One region of the Vreelandella sp. EE27 genome, then DNA from elsewhere that is predicted to be linked to it. Evidence: predicted binding sites of a transcription regulator. Region 1 holds the regulator's gene; the other holds the start of a gene.
The links. The regulator LexA, encoded in region 1, represses DNA repair genes until DNA is damaged. The targets are predictions, from matches to a motif close to TACTGTNTANNTANACAGTA.

Region 2: a site for LexA is predicted at 5,260-5,279, ahead of recN (DNA repair protein RecN). Genes of this name have one in related genera too.

What each region holds. Positions count from the first base shown of each region.
Region 1 is NZ_OZ309109.1:1,664,514-1,671,999, reverse strand. It holds gene ACWHVV_RS08105 (hypoxanthine-guanine phosphoribosyltransferase) at 1-524, opposite strand, end outside; gene nagZ (beta-N-acetylhexosaminidase) at 624-1,634, opposite strand; gene ACWHVV_RS08095 (L,D-transpeptidase family protein) at 1,700-2,227, opposite strand; gene ACWHVV_RS08090 (TetR/AcrR family transcriptional regulator) at 2,205-2,882, opposite strand; gene lexA (transcriptional repressor LexA) at 3,102-3,776, shown strand; gene purU (formyltetrahydrofolate deformylase) at 4,017-4,871, opposite strand; gene ACWHVV_RS08075 (ribonuclease J) at 5,138-6,712, shown strand; gene moaE (molybdopterin synthase catalytic subunit MoaE) at 6,716-7,177, opposite strand; gene moaC (cyclic pyranopterin monophosphate synthase MoaC) at 7,178-7,486, opposite strand, start outside.
Region 2 is NZ_OZ309109.1:3,542,123-3,549,608, forward strand. It holds gene ACWHVV_RS16635 (ABC transporter ATP-binding protein) at 1-138, shown strand, start outside; gene ACWHVV_RS16640 (DMT family transporter) at 116-1,015, opposite strand; gene dnaJ (molecular chaperone DnaJ) at 1,130-2,287, opposite strand; gene dnaK (molecular chaperone DnaK) at 2,412-4,343, opposite strand; gene grpE (nucleotide exchange factor GrpE) at 4,483-5,127, opposite strand; gene recN (DNA repair protein RecN) at 5,326-6,999, shown strand; gene fur (ferric iron uptake transcriptional regulator) at 7,116-7,486, opposite strand, start outside.

The DNA of each region.
Region 1 (7,486 bases):
TCCATGCCGAAACCGAACACGTAACGATCCGCTACTTCCAGGCCGCAGTAGTCGGCCTTGAGCCCCGGCACCGCCTTGCGGTCGTGCTGTTTATCGACCAGCACGGCGGTAGTGACGCTCGCCGCCTGAGCCTGTTGGCAGTAGTCCAGAATCGCCGCCAGGGTCGAGCCTTCGTCGAGGATGTCGTCGATGATCACCACGTGGCGCCCGGCCATCGGCACCTCCGGCGAGACCCGCCAGAAAAGCTCGCCGCCGCGCAGTTCGTTGCGGTAGCGCGTAGCGTGCAGGTAGTCGACTTCCAGCGGAAAGCCCAGCCGGGTCAGCAGATGACCGGTGGTGATCAGCCCGCCGTTCATCACGCAATAAAACACCGGCAGCTTGTCACCCAAATCCCGCGTGATGGCTTCGGCCATGTGATCGAGAGCTTCCTCGACCTGCGCCTGGGTGATCAGGCAGTCGGCGTTATCCATCAGCTCGCGCATTGAATCCAGGGATTCAAGGGCTTCTTTATCGAGTTTGTTCATCGAAGGGCTCCGGTATCAAGCGATCAAGGTTCAAAAAATAAAAGCGCCGGCGATACATCGGCGCTTCGAACGAGAAAAAGGTGTTTAAGGCGGCGCGGGCTAGTCGGCCAGCTCGCCCAGGCGTGCATTGGCGCGGCGCCAGCGCTTGAGCGCGGGCAACGCCGCGAGGTCCGGCCGGGCGCGGGCGTAGCGAAGCTTGCCGGCGCGTTTGCTCTCGAGCCCCTGACAGTGGGCGACCACCTCGAGCGCGGCGCCACGATCGTTACATACCAGCAGCATGTCGCAGCCGGCAGCCAGCGCGGCGCGGGCGCGCTCCACCGGCCCGCCGGCCACGTGGGCACCGGCCATGGTCAAATCGTCGGAAAAGATCGCCCCCTTGAAGCCCAGCGACTCTCTGAGCATTCCGAGCCAGTTCGGCGAGAAGCCCGCCGGGCGCTGATCGAAAGCGCTAAAAACCACATGGGCGGGCATGACGCCGTCGAGCTGGGCGGCCAGGCGGGTGAAAGGCACCAGATCCCGCGCCTTGAGCTCGCTTAACGGGCGCGGGTCGTCGGCAACGCTATGATGGGTGTCGGCTTCGATGCCGCCGTGGCCGGGAAAGTGTTTGCCTACCGCGGCCATACCCGCTTCGTGCAGGCCCTGGATGAAGCGTCCGCCGAGCTCGGCGACGTGTTCGGGGTCCTGACTGAAGCTTCGATCGCCGATCACGCTGGAAACCCCGCTTTCGACATCGAGCACCGGGGCGAAGCTAATATCGAGCCCGCAGGCCGCCATCTCCATGCCCAGCAGCCAGCCGGCATCGATGGCCAGCTGTATCCCGGCATCCGCGTCTTGGGCGTAGACCTCGCCAATGCGCGCCATCGCGGGAAGCCGCGTAACGCCTTTTTTGATGCGCTGAACGCGCCCGCCTTCCTGGTCGATGCCCAGCAGCAGATCGGGCCTTAACCGGCGAATGCTTTGGCAAAGCGCGCTGACCTGCTCGGCACTTTCTACGTTGCGCGCAAACAAAATGACCCCACCCACGGCGGGGTCGGCCAACAAGGCTTTTTCAGCTTGCGTGATAGCGGGCCCTTCGAGGTCGAGCATGACCGGGCCTGGCGGTTGCGTCATCGGCTTGCATCCAATAAAACGGCCGCCAATTCTAGTCGATCGGCGGCCTTAAACAAAATCCGGCGTTAAAGCCCCGCGGCGTTGAGCCACACCGGGGTGCCTGGGGCTGCGAAAGCGAACACCGCGAGCAGATCGTCATTGCGCAGGCGAATGCAGCCGTGGGAGGCGGCTATACCCATGGGTTGGTCTGGCGGCGTGCCGTGAAGATAGATATAGCGGCGCTGGGAGTCGGTCTGGCCTGCGCGGTTAACGCCGCGCTCGAGCCCGCAAAGCCAGAGAATACGCGTCAGAATCCAGTCACGCTGCGGATTCTGCGCGCCGAGTTCCGGGGTAAAGACTTCCCCGGTGAAGCGCCGCCCGCGAAATACCGCATTTTCCGGCAAGCCTTCGCCGATCGCGGCGCGCACGTAGTGCCAGCCACGGGGCGTCTGACCACTGCCCTCGTTTTGCCCTACGCCGTTTTCACCGGTCGAGACGGCGCACTCGTGTACCACCGCCTGGCCCTGCCAGCAGCGCAGGTGCTGGGTGGCGAGGTCGACCTCGAGCCAAGGGCCATCGACGGGGGGAAGATCAGCCAGATTGGGCGTCAGCATACGCAGGCTCCTCCAAAGCGGGGGGAAGCGGCGCGTTCATGGCGGAAACCACCACCGGGCGTAGCCGCCGGACAAGATCGCGCACCGAGACCTGCTCGTTGTACTCCTTGGCGGCGATATCGCGCAGCGCATCGAGCCCGGAAAGCGTGAAGATCACCGTGCCCAGCATGAAGTGCAGCCGCCAGAAGCGTTCCGCGTCGGGAAGCTCCGGCGTTGCCCGACGAACGAGCTCGACGAAACGGGTGAACACATCGCCGTACTGCTGCTGAATATAGCGGCGCAGATGCCCCTGGGCCTGGCTATAGGCCAAACCCAAAAGGCGCATGAAAACCTTGAGGCTATTGCGCTCGGCGGGCACCGTCAGCACCGTGGTCGCCATGGCTTCGAGCAGCACTTCGAGGGGAATGTCCTCCTCGCCGTAGCGCTCGTGCAGCGCGTCCAGGGCTTCGTGAAAGCGCTGGCTGAAAGGATCGAGATAGCGCGCGAATACGGCCTGAATCAGCGCTTTCTTGGAACCGAAGTGGTAGTTCACGGCGGCCAGATTCACCCGTGCCTTGCTGGTGATATTACGAAGCGAGGTCTCGGCAAAGCCGCGTTCAGCGAACAGCACCTCCGCAGTATCCAGGATACGCGTGACCGTATCAGATTGCGCCATGGCGCCCTCCAGAAAAACGAGTGTTTAAAACATCGCAAAATAGTAGGCCATTAACGCGCCAGTCTCAATCGCCAGAAAGGGTGAACTCCCCCACTCGATGCCCGAACGGCTTTATAATCCGTGGCTTGAGTCATATACTGGACAGAGGAACATACTGTATACTTAAACACATATATATCGAGTCACCTTTTTAGTTACCCTTTTACGCTGGAGTCAGACATGTCCCGTCCTCTTACAGTACGTCAACAGCACGTTTTTGACTTTATCGTTAAAACCATGAATGAGCTTGGCTACCCGCCCACCCGGGCCGAGATCGCCAAGGCTTTGGGCTTTCGCTCACCCAACGCGGCGGAAGAACACCTTCGCGCCCTCGAGCGCAAAGGCGCGATTCGTATCATTCGCCACACTTCCCGGGGTATTCGCCTACCCAACCAGGAAGGCACCGAAACCAGTGAGCCGGCGCCGGCTGCCAACGAAAGCGGCGAAACGCCGGCAAACGGCTTGCCCATCATTGGCGAAGTCGCTGCGGGCAACCCGATTCTGGCCGCCGAGCACATCGACCGCTACTGCCCGCTTCCGGCGGACTACTTCACGCCCAAGGCGGACTACCTGCTGCGCGTGCGCGGGCTTTCGATGAAAGATATCGGCATTCTGGAAGGCGACCTGCTCGCCGTGCACCGCACCGAGCGGGTACGCGACGGCCAGATCGTGGTGGCACGCCTTGAAGACGAAGTCACCGTCAAACGCTTCAAGCGCGACGGCCATCAGGTAACGCTACTGGCTGAAAACAGCGACTTCGACCCGATCGAAATCGACCTGCGCACCCAGCAGCTCGATATCGAAGGTGTGGGCGTAGGCGTGATTCGCGGCGGCAGCGGCCAAGCGCTCGGCTAAGCCACTCGCCTGTTTGAACGTTGCATAAAAAGCGGGGGCACTGATGCGTGCCCCCGCTTTTTGGTTCAATTAAAGCACTTTGACTGACCGTGCCGGGTAGCCCGTCGCGAGGGTCTTTCGCCAGGGATGGCGAAAGTAGCGTACAGGGAGGTATTCACAGCGCCCTCGCGTAGGGCTGCCCGGCACCGCACCCGCTATAAAAACCGCCTTGAGTCGGGGCACTTCGGTGCCCCGCTTTTTTTAGTTAAAGACGACGGTCTTGTTGCCGTCGATCAGCACCCGATCTTCCAGATGCCAGCGAATCCCCCTCGCCAGCACCGATTTTTCCACGTCGCGGCCAAAGCGCACCAGATCCGTCGGGGTATGGCAGTGGCTAACCCGATGAATGTCCTGCTCGATGATCGGGCCGGCATCCAGCTCCTCGGTCACGTAGTGGCAGGTCGCACCGATCAGCTTAACGCCCCGCGCGTAAGCCTGGTGGTAAGGCTTGGCACCGGCAAACGAGGGCAAAAAGCTATGATGGATGTTGATGACCTGGCCCGCGTAGCGGCTACAAAGCGCCGGCGGCAGAATCTGCATGTAGCGCGCCAGCACGATGCAGTCCGCCTCGAGCGCCTCGATTTGCGCCTGTACCGCATCGAACGAAGCCTGCTTGTCGCCTGGGTCGACCGCAATGTGAAAGTAGGGAATCTGGTACCACTCACTCAGCGCGCGCATATCCGGGTGGTTGGAGATGATCCCCACGATGTTGCAGTCGAGCTCGCCGGCCTGCCAGCGGTAAAGCAGGTCGACCAGGCAGTGGGACTCTTTTGAGACCATGATCACCACGTTGCGCCGCTTTTGCGTATCCACCAGCGCCCACTGCATGTCGAAGGCGCTGGCGATCGGCGAGAACGCCTCTTCGAGCGCCTCGGCGGTCATACCGATGGAATCGGCAAGAATCTCGTAACGCATGAAAAACCGGCCCGTTTGCAGATCCGAATGCTGGCTTGCCTCGGTGATGGAGCCGCCGTGCTGGGCGATGAAGCTGGAGACACGCGCCACAATGCCCACTTGGTCCGGGCAGGAAACCACTAAACGGTAGTAATGCGACATAAATACACTCAATATAAACACGATTTTAAAAATGCCAGGCCTTGTCCGCCATGAAGGGGGTCGTGGCGCTGAGCAAGGGCGCTAGTGTAGCGCAAGCGGGCCTGGCTGGCATCGCCATGATTGTTAGCCGCCCCCGCCTTACCGTATAGTTAAAGCCTTACTTTTCAGGCTGTTCATAATCAATGGATCCATCTCGCGTTCAACTTCGTCCCCGCCGCCGTCCACCCTTGCGCATACTGCCGCTTGGCGGCTGTGGTGAAATAGGAATGAACCTGACGCTTTATGGTTATGACGGTCACTGGATCGCCATTGATTGCGGCATGATGATTCGCCAGGATCTGCCCAGCGCCCCGCTTCAGGTGCCCAATACCCAGACCCTGGCCGAGCTCGATATCACCCCCCAGGCGCTCTACATCACCCACGGCCATGAAGACCATATCGGCGCGGTCGCCTGGCTTTGGCCGAAGTGGCAGTGCCCGATTTACGCCACCCCCCTGGCCGCCGGCCTTTTACGCCACAAGTTTGCCGAGCACAGTTTGAGCAGCGCCGCCATTCACGTGATCGAACCCAATGAGGCGCTGGAGCAAGGCCCGTTCACGCTTCGCTATCTGTTAATGACGCACTCGATTCCCGAAAGCTGCGCCATCATGATGCTGGCCGGGGGCTACCGGGTCCTTCACACCGGCGACTGGAAGCTCGACCCCGCGCCGCTGATCGGCCCAAGCGTCAATCCCGCCCACTTTCAGGCACTGGCACCGCTGGATCTCGTCGTCGGCGACTCGACCAATGCCCCGCTCCCCGGCACCGCGGGCAGCGAAGGCGATGTCGCAAAAGCCCTCACCCGAACGCTAAAGGCGTGCAAGGGCCGCGTCGTGGTCTCCTGCTTTGCCAGCAACCTGGCGCGCGTGTGGGCAATTGGCCAGGCGGCGGCGCAGAGTGGACGGCGGGTGAGCCTGATGGGCCGCTCCATGGAGCGTATGGTGGGTGTCGCCCGTGGGCTTGGCTATCTGGACGACTTCCCGGCGCTGGTCCCGCCCCAGGATTTGGGCTACCTGCCGCCGGATGAAGTCGTCGTGATCGCCACGGGCAGCCAGGGCGAGCCCCGCGCAGCGCTTCAGCGCCTGGCCCAGGGGCGTCACCCCTTCATGGACCTGGAAGCGGGCGATAACGTGATTTTCTCCGCCAAGGCCATTCCCGGCAACGAACGCCCGATTGCCCAGCTCAAACGCCGCTTTACCCAATTGGGCGTGACGCTTTTTGACGAAACCAATCACCCGGAACTCCACGCCACCGGCCACCCGGCCCAGCAAGAGCTCAAAACGCTCTATCGTTGGATAAGGCCCAAGGCGCTGCTGCCAGTTCACGGCGAAGCGGTCCATCAAAAGGCCCACCAGGCGCTGGCCGAAGAGCTCGGTATCAAGGCGCCGCTCGCCCCGGTCAACGGCGATATGCTGGCGATGGACAACGAAGGCATTCGGGTCGAGGCGCGTTACCCGCAGCTACCCCACGTGGTGGATCAAAACAGCGTGACGCCTCACCCAGGCCTTGGGGCAGAGTCGAACAGCGCCCGGCGCGGCACGCTGTTTTTGGCGCTGCCGGTATGCGCCACCGATACGGGCTGGCAGCGTATCGGCCGCTTGATGCTCGACGCGAGCGGGGCAAGCCCCATCGATGAAGAGAGCTTTAGCGACTGGCTCGACGAGCGCCTCGATGAAATTCACGCCGACACCCTGGCCGAGCTTCGCGAGGCGCTTACCCCCGGCATGATTCACTGGCTGGGGGAACACTGCCAGCACATGCCGGAAGTCCATCTGCAGATCATGGCGACCGAGGCGCCTTGACGGTCACCAGCGCGCCGCGTCCTGCTGGTCGCTTGCGCGCTCCTTCACCCAGTAATCGCCCTGGGTGGAATGCTCCTTTTTCCAGAAAGGCGCGCGGGTCTTTAAAATATCCATGATGAAATCGCAGGCGCTGAACGCGTCTCGCCGGTGGGCACTGGCCACCAGCACCCGCACGATCGGGTCCCCAGGGTGCAGCTGCCCTACCCGGTGGATGATCACCACCTTCTGCAGCGCCCAGCGTGACAGCGCCTCTTCGCCAATCTCGTAAAGCGCGCGCTCGGTCATTCCCGGGTAGTGTTCAAGGGTCAGCCCGGTCACCTCGGGGGTCTCGTTGAAATCACGCACCAACCCGGTAAAGGTCACTACGGCGCCGATGTCAAAGCGGTTTTCAAGCGCCGCGGTATAGCCCTCGTCGAGGCTAAACGCCGCCTCCTGTATCGCCACACTGATCAATGAGTCGCTCATTCAGCCCCCGGTCACCGGTGGAAAAAAGGCTATCTCGTCACCGTCGGTGATCGGCGCGGTGTCGTTGGCCATCACCTGATTGATGGCGCACAGCGTACGCTGCTCCTTCAATACGCTAAAACGCGTATCCTTCTCGGCCAGCACCGTTTTGAGCCCGGCTACATCGCGGCTTTCAAGCGCATCGAGGGAGAACGACACCTCGCTATGCCCGACCCGCTCACGAAGCTCGGCCAGGAACTTGACCCGCACGCAGGGCGATACCGTACAGCGCTCGCCGACGCTGACCTCCCCGGGCGTGCCTTCTCCGGT
Region 2 (7,486 bases), 1.9 Mb from region 1:
TACGGCCGGTTGATCGCCTGCGGCCCCACTCAAGAGGTCATCACGCCGGATCTCTTGCGCCAGGTCTACAAAGTGGCGGCGCGCATCGAGCCCTGCTCGAAGGGCCACCCTCAGCTTATCGTCGAAGAGGCCGTTTAGAGCGGCGGCCTTCGAGGGAGGCCAGCGCGACGCCGGCCAGCATCAGGGGCAGCGCCATGATGAAGCCACTTGAGATGGGAATGGCGAACAGCACCCAGTCCGCAGCAATCGGCCAGACCAGCGCCACGTACTCGAACGGCGCCAGCCGCGACACTTCGGCATAGCGAAACGCCAGCGTCATGGCGATATGACCCGCCCCGCCAAACAGCCCGGAAAGCACCAGCAGGGCAAACTCGGTGCCGGTAAGCTCTGCCCAGCCCAACGGGAACGTGGCAAGCCCCGCCAGCGACGACACCACGATGAAATAAAACGCGATCGACCCGGCGGTTTCGGTACGCGAGATATGCCGGATGGTCAGCAGAGCGCCCGCGGTCAAAAGCGCCCCCACGGTGCCGAGCGCGTAGCCCAACAGCCGGCCGTCACTTCCGGCCCCGCTCAGTTGGGGCACCACCAGCACCGCCATACCGGCCAGCGCCAGCACGATGGCCCCGCCGCGGTAGAACGAAAATTTTTCGCCGAGTAGCAGCACGCCGCCCACCGCCATGAAGATCGGCGCCAGCTGCACCAAAAGCGTCGCCTCGGCCACCGGCAGAAAAGCGACGGCCGAAAACGAGCAAAACATCGCCGCCGCCCCAAGCCCGGAGCGCAGCAGATGCCCGAGCGGGCGCCGGGTGGCCAGCGCCCCGGGGAATTCCCGGCGGATCATCAAAAAGATGACGATGGGGATCAGCGCGAACAGCGAGCGAAAGAAGATGGACTGGCCCACCGGGACCGACTCGCTCACCGCCTTGATGCACACCAGCATGCCGGTGAACATCACCCCGGACAGCACGCGCAAGAAAATGCCCAGCCCTGGGCGGTCTTCGATTCCGGTCATGGTCGACTCGCTTTTTCTACAAAAAAGTCCCCGGCGCCAGGCACCGGGGACTTTGTACGCTAATGGCGCGCCAGGTACTCCATGGAGCACCTGGCCAACGCCGAGGCCTTCAGCTTACGGCTTCATCTCTTCGAAGAACTTCTTCACGCTGTCGAAGAAGCCGGTTTTCTTCGGCGAGTGGCTGTGGCTGTTGCTGCCGTCGAAGCTCTCCTGGAGCTGACGCAGCAGACCTTTCTGCTCTTCGTTCAAATTCACCGGGGTCTCGATCACTACCTTGCAGAGCAGATCCCCCGGCGCGCCGCCGCGAACCGGTTTGACGCCCTTACCGCGTAGGCGGAAGAGCCGCCCGGTTTGGGTTTCCGGCGGGATCTTGAGCTTCACGCGGCCATCGAGCGTCGGCACTTCGAGTTCGCCCCCCAGGGACGCATCGACGAAGTTGATCGGCACATCGCACTGCAGGTGCTTGCCGTCGCGCTGGAAGATCGGGTGCGACTTGATCGCGACCTGCACATAAAGATCGCCGGCCGGGCCGCCGTTCACGCCGCTTTCGCCTTCGCTATTCAGGCGAATACGGTCGCCGGTATCCACGCCAGGCGGAATCTTCACGGACAGCGTACGGGTCTCGCGTACGCGGCCTTCACTATTACACTTGTGGCACGGCACCTTGATCTGCATGCCGGAGCCGTGACAGGTCGGGCAGGTTTGCTGCACGGCGAAAAAGCCCTGCTGCATGCGTACCTGGCCCATGCCCTGACAGGTCGGGCAGGTTTCCTTGCTGGTACCGGGCTCGGCACCTTCACCGTCGCAGCGGTCACAGTTGATGTGGCGCGGTACGCGAATGTCGACCGTGGTACCGGCGACGGCGTTTTCCAGATCCAGCTCCAGGTTGTAGCGTAGATCCGAGCCGCGGGCCGGGGCGTTCGGGCCACGACGACGACCGCCGCCCCCACCAAAGATATCGCCGAACACGTCGCCGAAGATGTCGCTGAAGTCCCCGGCGCCACCGCCGCCGCCGAAGCCGCCACCACCATAGCCGCCGCCCTGGCCGTCTACACCGGCGTGGCCGAACTGGTCATAAGCAGCGCGCTTTTGCTCGTCGCTGAGCACTTCGTAGGCATCGGATACGTCGCGGAATCTCTCTGCGGCGGTTTCGTCATCCGGGTTACGGTCAGGGTGGAATTTTTGCGCCAGGCGGCGATAGGCCTTTTTGATCTCTTTCTGATCGGCCCCTTTTTCAACACCCAGGACTTCATAATAATCGCGCTTGGACATGGGTCCTACGCCTCCTGGTTAGGTATGCACTTGACGGTACAGGTCACGATAAACGTCCTGGCCGCGGAAACAGCAACGCGGGAGAGGGCTCCCGCGTTGCTGCTAACCTTGGCAGAAAGAGAAATTACTGCTTCTTCTGCTCGTCGTTGACTTCTTCGTACTCGGCGTCAACCACGTCGTCTTCCGGCTTGGAAGCGGTTTCTTCGCCGCCTTCGCCTTCTGCCTGAGCGCCTTCAGCCTGCTCGGCGTACATCTTCTGTGCCAGCTGGCCGGAGGCTTCGGTCAGGGCATCCAGTTTCTTCTGGATATCGTCCTGGTCGTCGGTCTTCACCGCCGCTTCGAGATCGGCAATGGCGGTTTCGATGTTCTGCTTCTCTTCATCGGTCGCCTTGTCGCCGGCTTCTTCCAGCGTCTTGCGCGTGGCGTGAATCATGCCGTCGGCCTGGTTACGCAGCTGGACCAGCGCCTCGAACTTCTTGTCTTCGTCGGCGTGGGCTTCGGCGTCGCGCACCATCTGCTCGACTTCTTCATCGGAAAGACCGCTGGAAGCCTTGATGACGATCGACTGCTCTTTACCCGTCGCCTTGTCTTTCGCGGAGACGTTCAGGATACCGTTGGCGTCCAGGTCAAAGGCAACTTCGATTTGCGGTACGCCGCGCGGTGCCGGCGGAATGTCAGCGAGATCGAAACGACCCAGCGACTTGTTCTGCGATACCTGTTTACGCTCACCCTGCACGGCGTGAATGGTCACGGCCGTCTGGTTATCATCCGCGGTGGAGAAGGTTTGCGTCTTCTTCGTCGGGATGGTGGTGTTCTTCTCGATCAGCGGCGTCATGACGCCGCCGAGGGTCTCGATACCCAGTGTCAGCGGGGTGACGTCGAGCAGCAGCACGTCCTTCACGTCGCCGCCCAGTACACCGCCCTGAATCGCGGCGCCTACGGCAACGGCTTCGTCCGGGTTGACGTCTTTACGCGCTTCCTTGCCAAAGAACTCAGCGGCTTTCTGCTGAACCAGCGGCATACGCGTTTGGCCACCGACGAGGATGACGTCGTCGATTTCAGAGGCGGAAAGACCGGAGTCCTTCAGCGCCATCTTGCACGGCTCTAGCGAACGCTGTACCAGCTCTTCGACGAGCGACTCGAGCTTGGCGCGGGTCACTTTGACGTTCAGGTGCTTGGGACCGGTGTTGTCTGCCGTGATGTAGGGCAGGTTCACGTCGGTCTGCTGGGCGCTTGAAAGTTCGATCTTGGCTTTTTCGGCGGCTTCTTTCAGGCGCTGCATGGCCAGATTGTCGCCGGAAAGGTCGATACCACTGTCGGACTTGAACTGCGCGACCAGATAGTTGATCAACGACAGGTCAAAGTCTTCGCCGCCCAGGAAGGTGTCGCCGTTGGTGGCCAACACTTCGAACTGGGTTTCGCCATCGACGTCGGCCACTTCGATGATGGAGATATCGAAGGTACCACCACCCAGGTCGTAAACCGCGATGGTCTTGTCACCGCGCGACTTGTCCATGCCGTAGGCAAGGGCCGCGGCGGTCGGCTCGTTGATGATCCGTTTGACTTCCAGACCCGCGATGCGGCCGGCGTCTTTGGTTGCCTGACGCTGGCTGTCGTTGAAGTAGGCGGGTACGGTAATGACCGCTTCGGTCACTTCTTCGCCGAGGTAGTCTTCGGCGGTTTTCTTCATCTTCTTGAGCACTTCCGCGCTGACCTGCGGCGGTGCCATTTTCTTGCCTTTTACTTCGACCCACGCGTCGCCATTATCGGCTTCGGCGATCTTGTACGGCACCATCTTGATGTCTTTTTGAACGACGTCGTCTTTGAAGCGACGGCCGATCAGACGCTTGATGGCGTACAGGGTGTTTTCCGGGTTGGTCACGGCCTGGCGCTTGGCGGCCTGACCGACCAGGGTTTCGCCGTCATCGGTATAGGCGATGATGGACGGCGTGGTGCGGCCGCCTTCGGCGTTTTCAATTACCTTGGAGCTATCACCATCGAGAACCGCCACACAAGAGTTGGTGGTGCCCAGGTCAATACCAATAATACGTCCCATAGCAAAAACCTCGAATTCGGTTGTGACAAAACTAAATGCTGTTGAGCAATCGGTGTGCGGTAACTACCGCGGGTTGGCCTTTATCTGGGGGCCGCCTTGAACTTTTCAAGGGGGGATTTTGTATTAACCCCTAACTCGATCACTCTGCTTTCTTGCTGACCACGACCATCGCCGGGCGAACCAGACGACCGTTGAGCAGGTAGCCCTTTTGCATCACGTCCATCACGGTGTTGGGCTCGAGCTCCGGGTTGGGGACCATGGTCATCGCTTCGTGCACCTGGGGGTCGAAGGGCTCGCCGTGGGGCTCCACGCTTTCGACACCAAACTTGTTCAGCACGTCCAGCTGCATTTTGAGCGTCATGGACACGCCTTCACGGTGTACGTCAGTGGCGTCTTCTTGCATGTTCTCGAGGGCTTTTTCGAGGCTGTCGACCACCGGCAGAAGCTCTTTCACGAACTTCTCGAGCGCGAACTTGCGCGCTTTTTCCGCTTCGGCTTCAGCGCGGCGACGAATGTTTTGCGCTTCCGCCGAGGCGCGCAGCGACTGGTCCTTGGCTTCGGACAAACTCTGTTCGAGCTCTTCTACCCGCGCGGCCAACACTTCGGCTTCCGGGTTATCCACGCCCTGCTCCAAAGTGTCGGTGCCCAGCGGCGACTCGTCGTCCAGCACGCCTTCCAGGTCGCCCTCGACCAAGCGCTCTTCGTCGGCCTGCTCGGTGACGTCGGCCTCCTGCTCCTGGCGGGCCAGCTCGTCATCCATGGGGGTTTGCGGTTCTTTCGCCATGCCGTACTCCTAAATGAGGTCGCGGCGCCTAATGCGGCTGCCTGATGAAACAAAGGGTTTATCGATGCGTATGCACGCTATATGGGGGCCCTGGCCGTCATCTCAAGAGGGGCATTGAAGTGAGTTATCGACTACTGTATAAAACAACAATCATTGTATAAGCATCCAGTTTCTATAGCGCCCTGCCCAGGAGGCCCTATGCTGACGCAGCTAGTGATCCAGGACTACGCCATCGTTGACCGTCTGGAGCTCGACTTGACCGACGGCATGACCGCCATCACCGGTGAAACCGGGGCGGGCAAATCCATCTTGCTTGGCGCCCTGGGGCTTTGCCTGGGCGAACGCGCCGAGGCCGGGAGCGTACGCCACGGCTGCGAGCGCACCGATCTTTCCGCCAGTTTCGACATTACCCACCTGCCCGCCGCTGCCGAGTGGCTCGAAGCGCGAGAGCTCTCGTCGGAAGAGTGCCTTTTGCGCCGCGTGGTCAGCGCCAACGGTCGCTCGAAGGCGTGGATCAACGGCCAACCGGTGACCATCGCCGATCTTAAAGCGCTGGGCGAACTGCTCATTCAGGTACACGGCCAGCACGCTCATCAAGCGCTGATGCGCGAAGAGACGCACCTTGCCCTGCTGGACGACTACGCCGGGCTCAAACCCAAGCGTCAGGCGTTGACCGAAACCTTCAAGGAGTGGCGCAGCGCCCGGGCACGGCTAAAAAAACGCAGCGAGGCCGGCAGCGAAGTCGAGGCCAAGCGTCAGCTACTGCGCTACCAGGTCGAAGAGCTCGACCAGCTGGACCTGAGTGAGGGCGAGCTGCAAACCCTGGAAGAGGAGCAGCATACGCTGGCCCACGCCGAGGAAACCATTCGCGAAACCCAGTTTGCCGTGGAGTGCTGCGAAAGCGATGAAGGCGGGGCGCTGTCACTGCTCAATCAGGCCCACGCGCGCTTGACGGCGCTTCCCGGCAGCGACAAGGGCGTGCTGGCCAATACGCTTGCCATGCTCTCAGATGCCCGCATTCAGGTAGAGGAAGCCGCCAGCGAGCTCTCCCACTTCGCCAGCGCCAAAGAGCTTGACCCGGAGCGCCTGGCTTGGGTGGACGAGCGCCTGACCGATGTTCACCGCATCGCACGCAAGCACCACATCGCCCCGGAAGAGCTCTGTGCGCTTCACAAAGCGCTTGCCCAGGAATTCGCCCAGCTCGAGGCGAGCGACGAAGACATCGAGGCGTTAAGCGGCCAGGTGGCCGAGTACCGCGAGCGCTACCGCCAGGAGGCCAAAGCGCTCTCCGAGGCGCGCCAGAAAGCCGCCATCAAACTCGGCAAGGAAGTCCAGCAGCAGTTGGCGTTTTTGGCCATGGGCAAGGCGCGCTTCGAGGTGGCCGTTTCCTCACGTGAAACGCCCAGCCAGGAGGGCCTGGACCAGGTGCAGTTCTTGATCAGCGCCAATCCGGGCCAGCCGGCCAAGCCGCTCACCAAAGTGGCTTCCGGCGGTGAGCTTTCGCGCATCAGCCTGGCGATCCAGGTCGTGGCGGCCAGCCACTCCACCATCCCAAGCCTGGTCTTCGATGAAGTGGACGTGGGGATTTCCGGTGCCACGGCGGAAATCGTCGGTCAACTGCTGCGCAAACTGGGCGAAAAAGGCCAGGTCATGACCGTCACCCACCTGCCCCAGGTCGCCGCCCAGGCGCACCAGCATCTGCATATCGAAAAGCAAGCCAAGCGCGACAGCACCCTGACCCACATGGCGCTACTCGACGATCAGGGCCGGGTGAGCGAGCTGGCACGCATGCTGGGCGGCGTAAAACTCTCCGAGCAAACCCTGGCCCACGCCCGGGAGATGCTCAACGCCAGCCAGCGCCCAACGCACTAGCGGCTAAAAGCCTGCCGCGCCCGAAACCAAAAGCGCCCCGACTGCGATAGCAGCCGGGACGCTTTTGTGAGCGCTGCGGTTCGTTGAATCAATCAAACCGCTTGAAGGAGTGCGCGTTACGCCTTGGGGCGTACGTACAGCACCAGCGCATGGTCGATCAGCTCGAAGCCGTGCTCTTCGGCGATCTCTTGCTGACGACGCTCGATGATTTCATCGACGAACTCGATGATCTCACCGCTTTCCAGGCACACCATATGGTCGTGATGGTCTTCCTGGGTCATTTCGAACACTGCGTGGCCGCCGTCGAAATTGTGACGAATCACAAGACCCGCCGACTCGAACTGAGTCAGCACACGATAGACGGTTGCCAGGCCCACATCCTCACCCGCATCGATCAGTGTTTTATACACTTCTTCTGCGCTAAGGTGGTGTTGGCCCGAAGCATTTTCGAGAATCTGGAGAATCTTGACACGCGGCAGGGTCACTT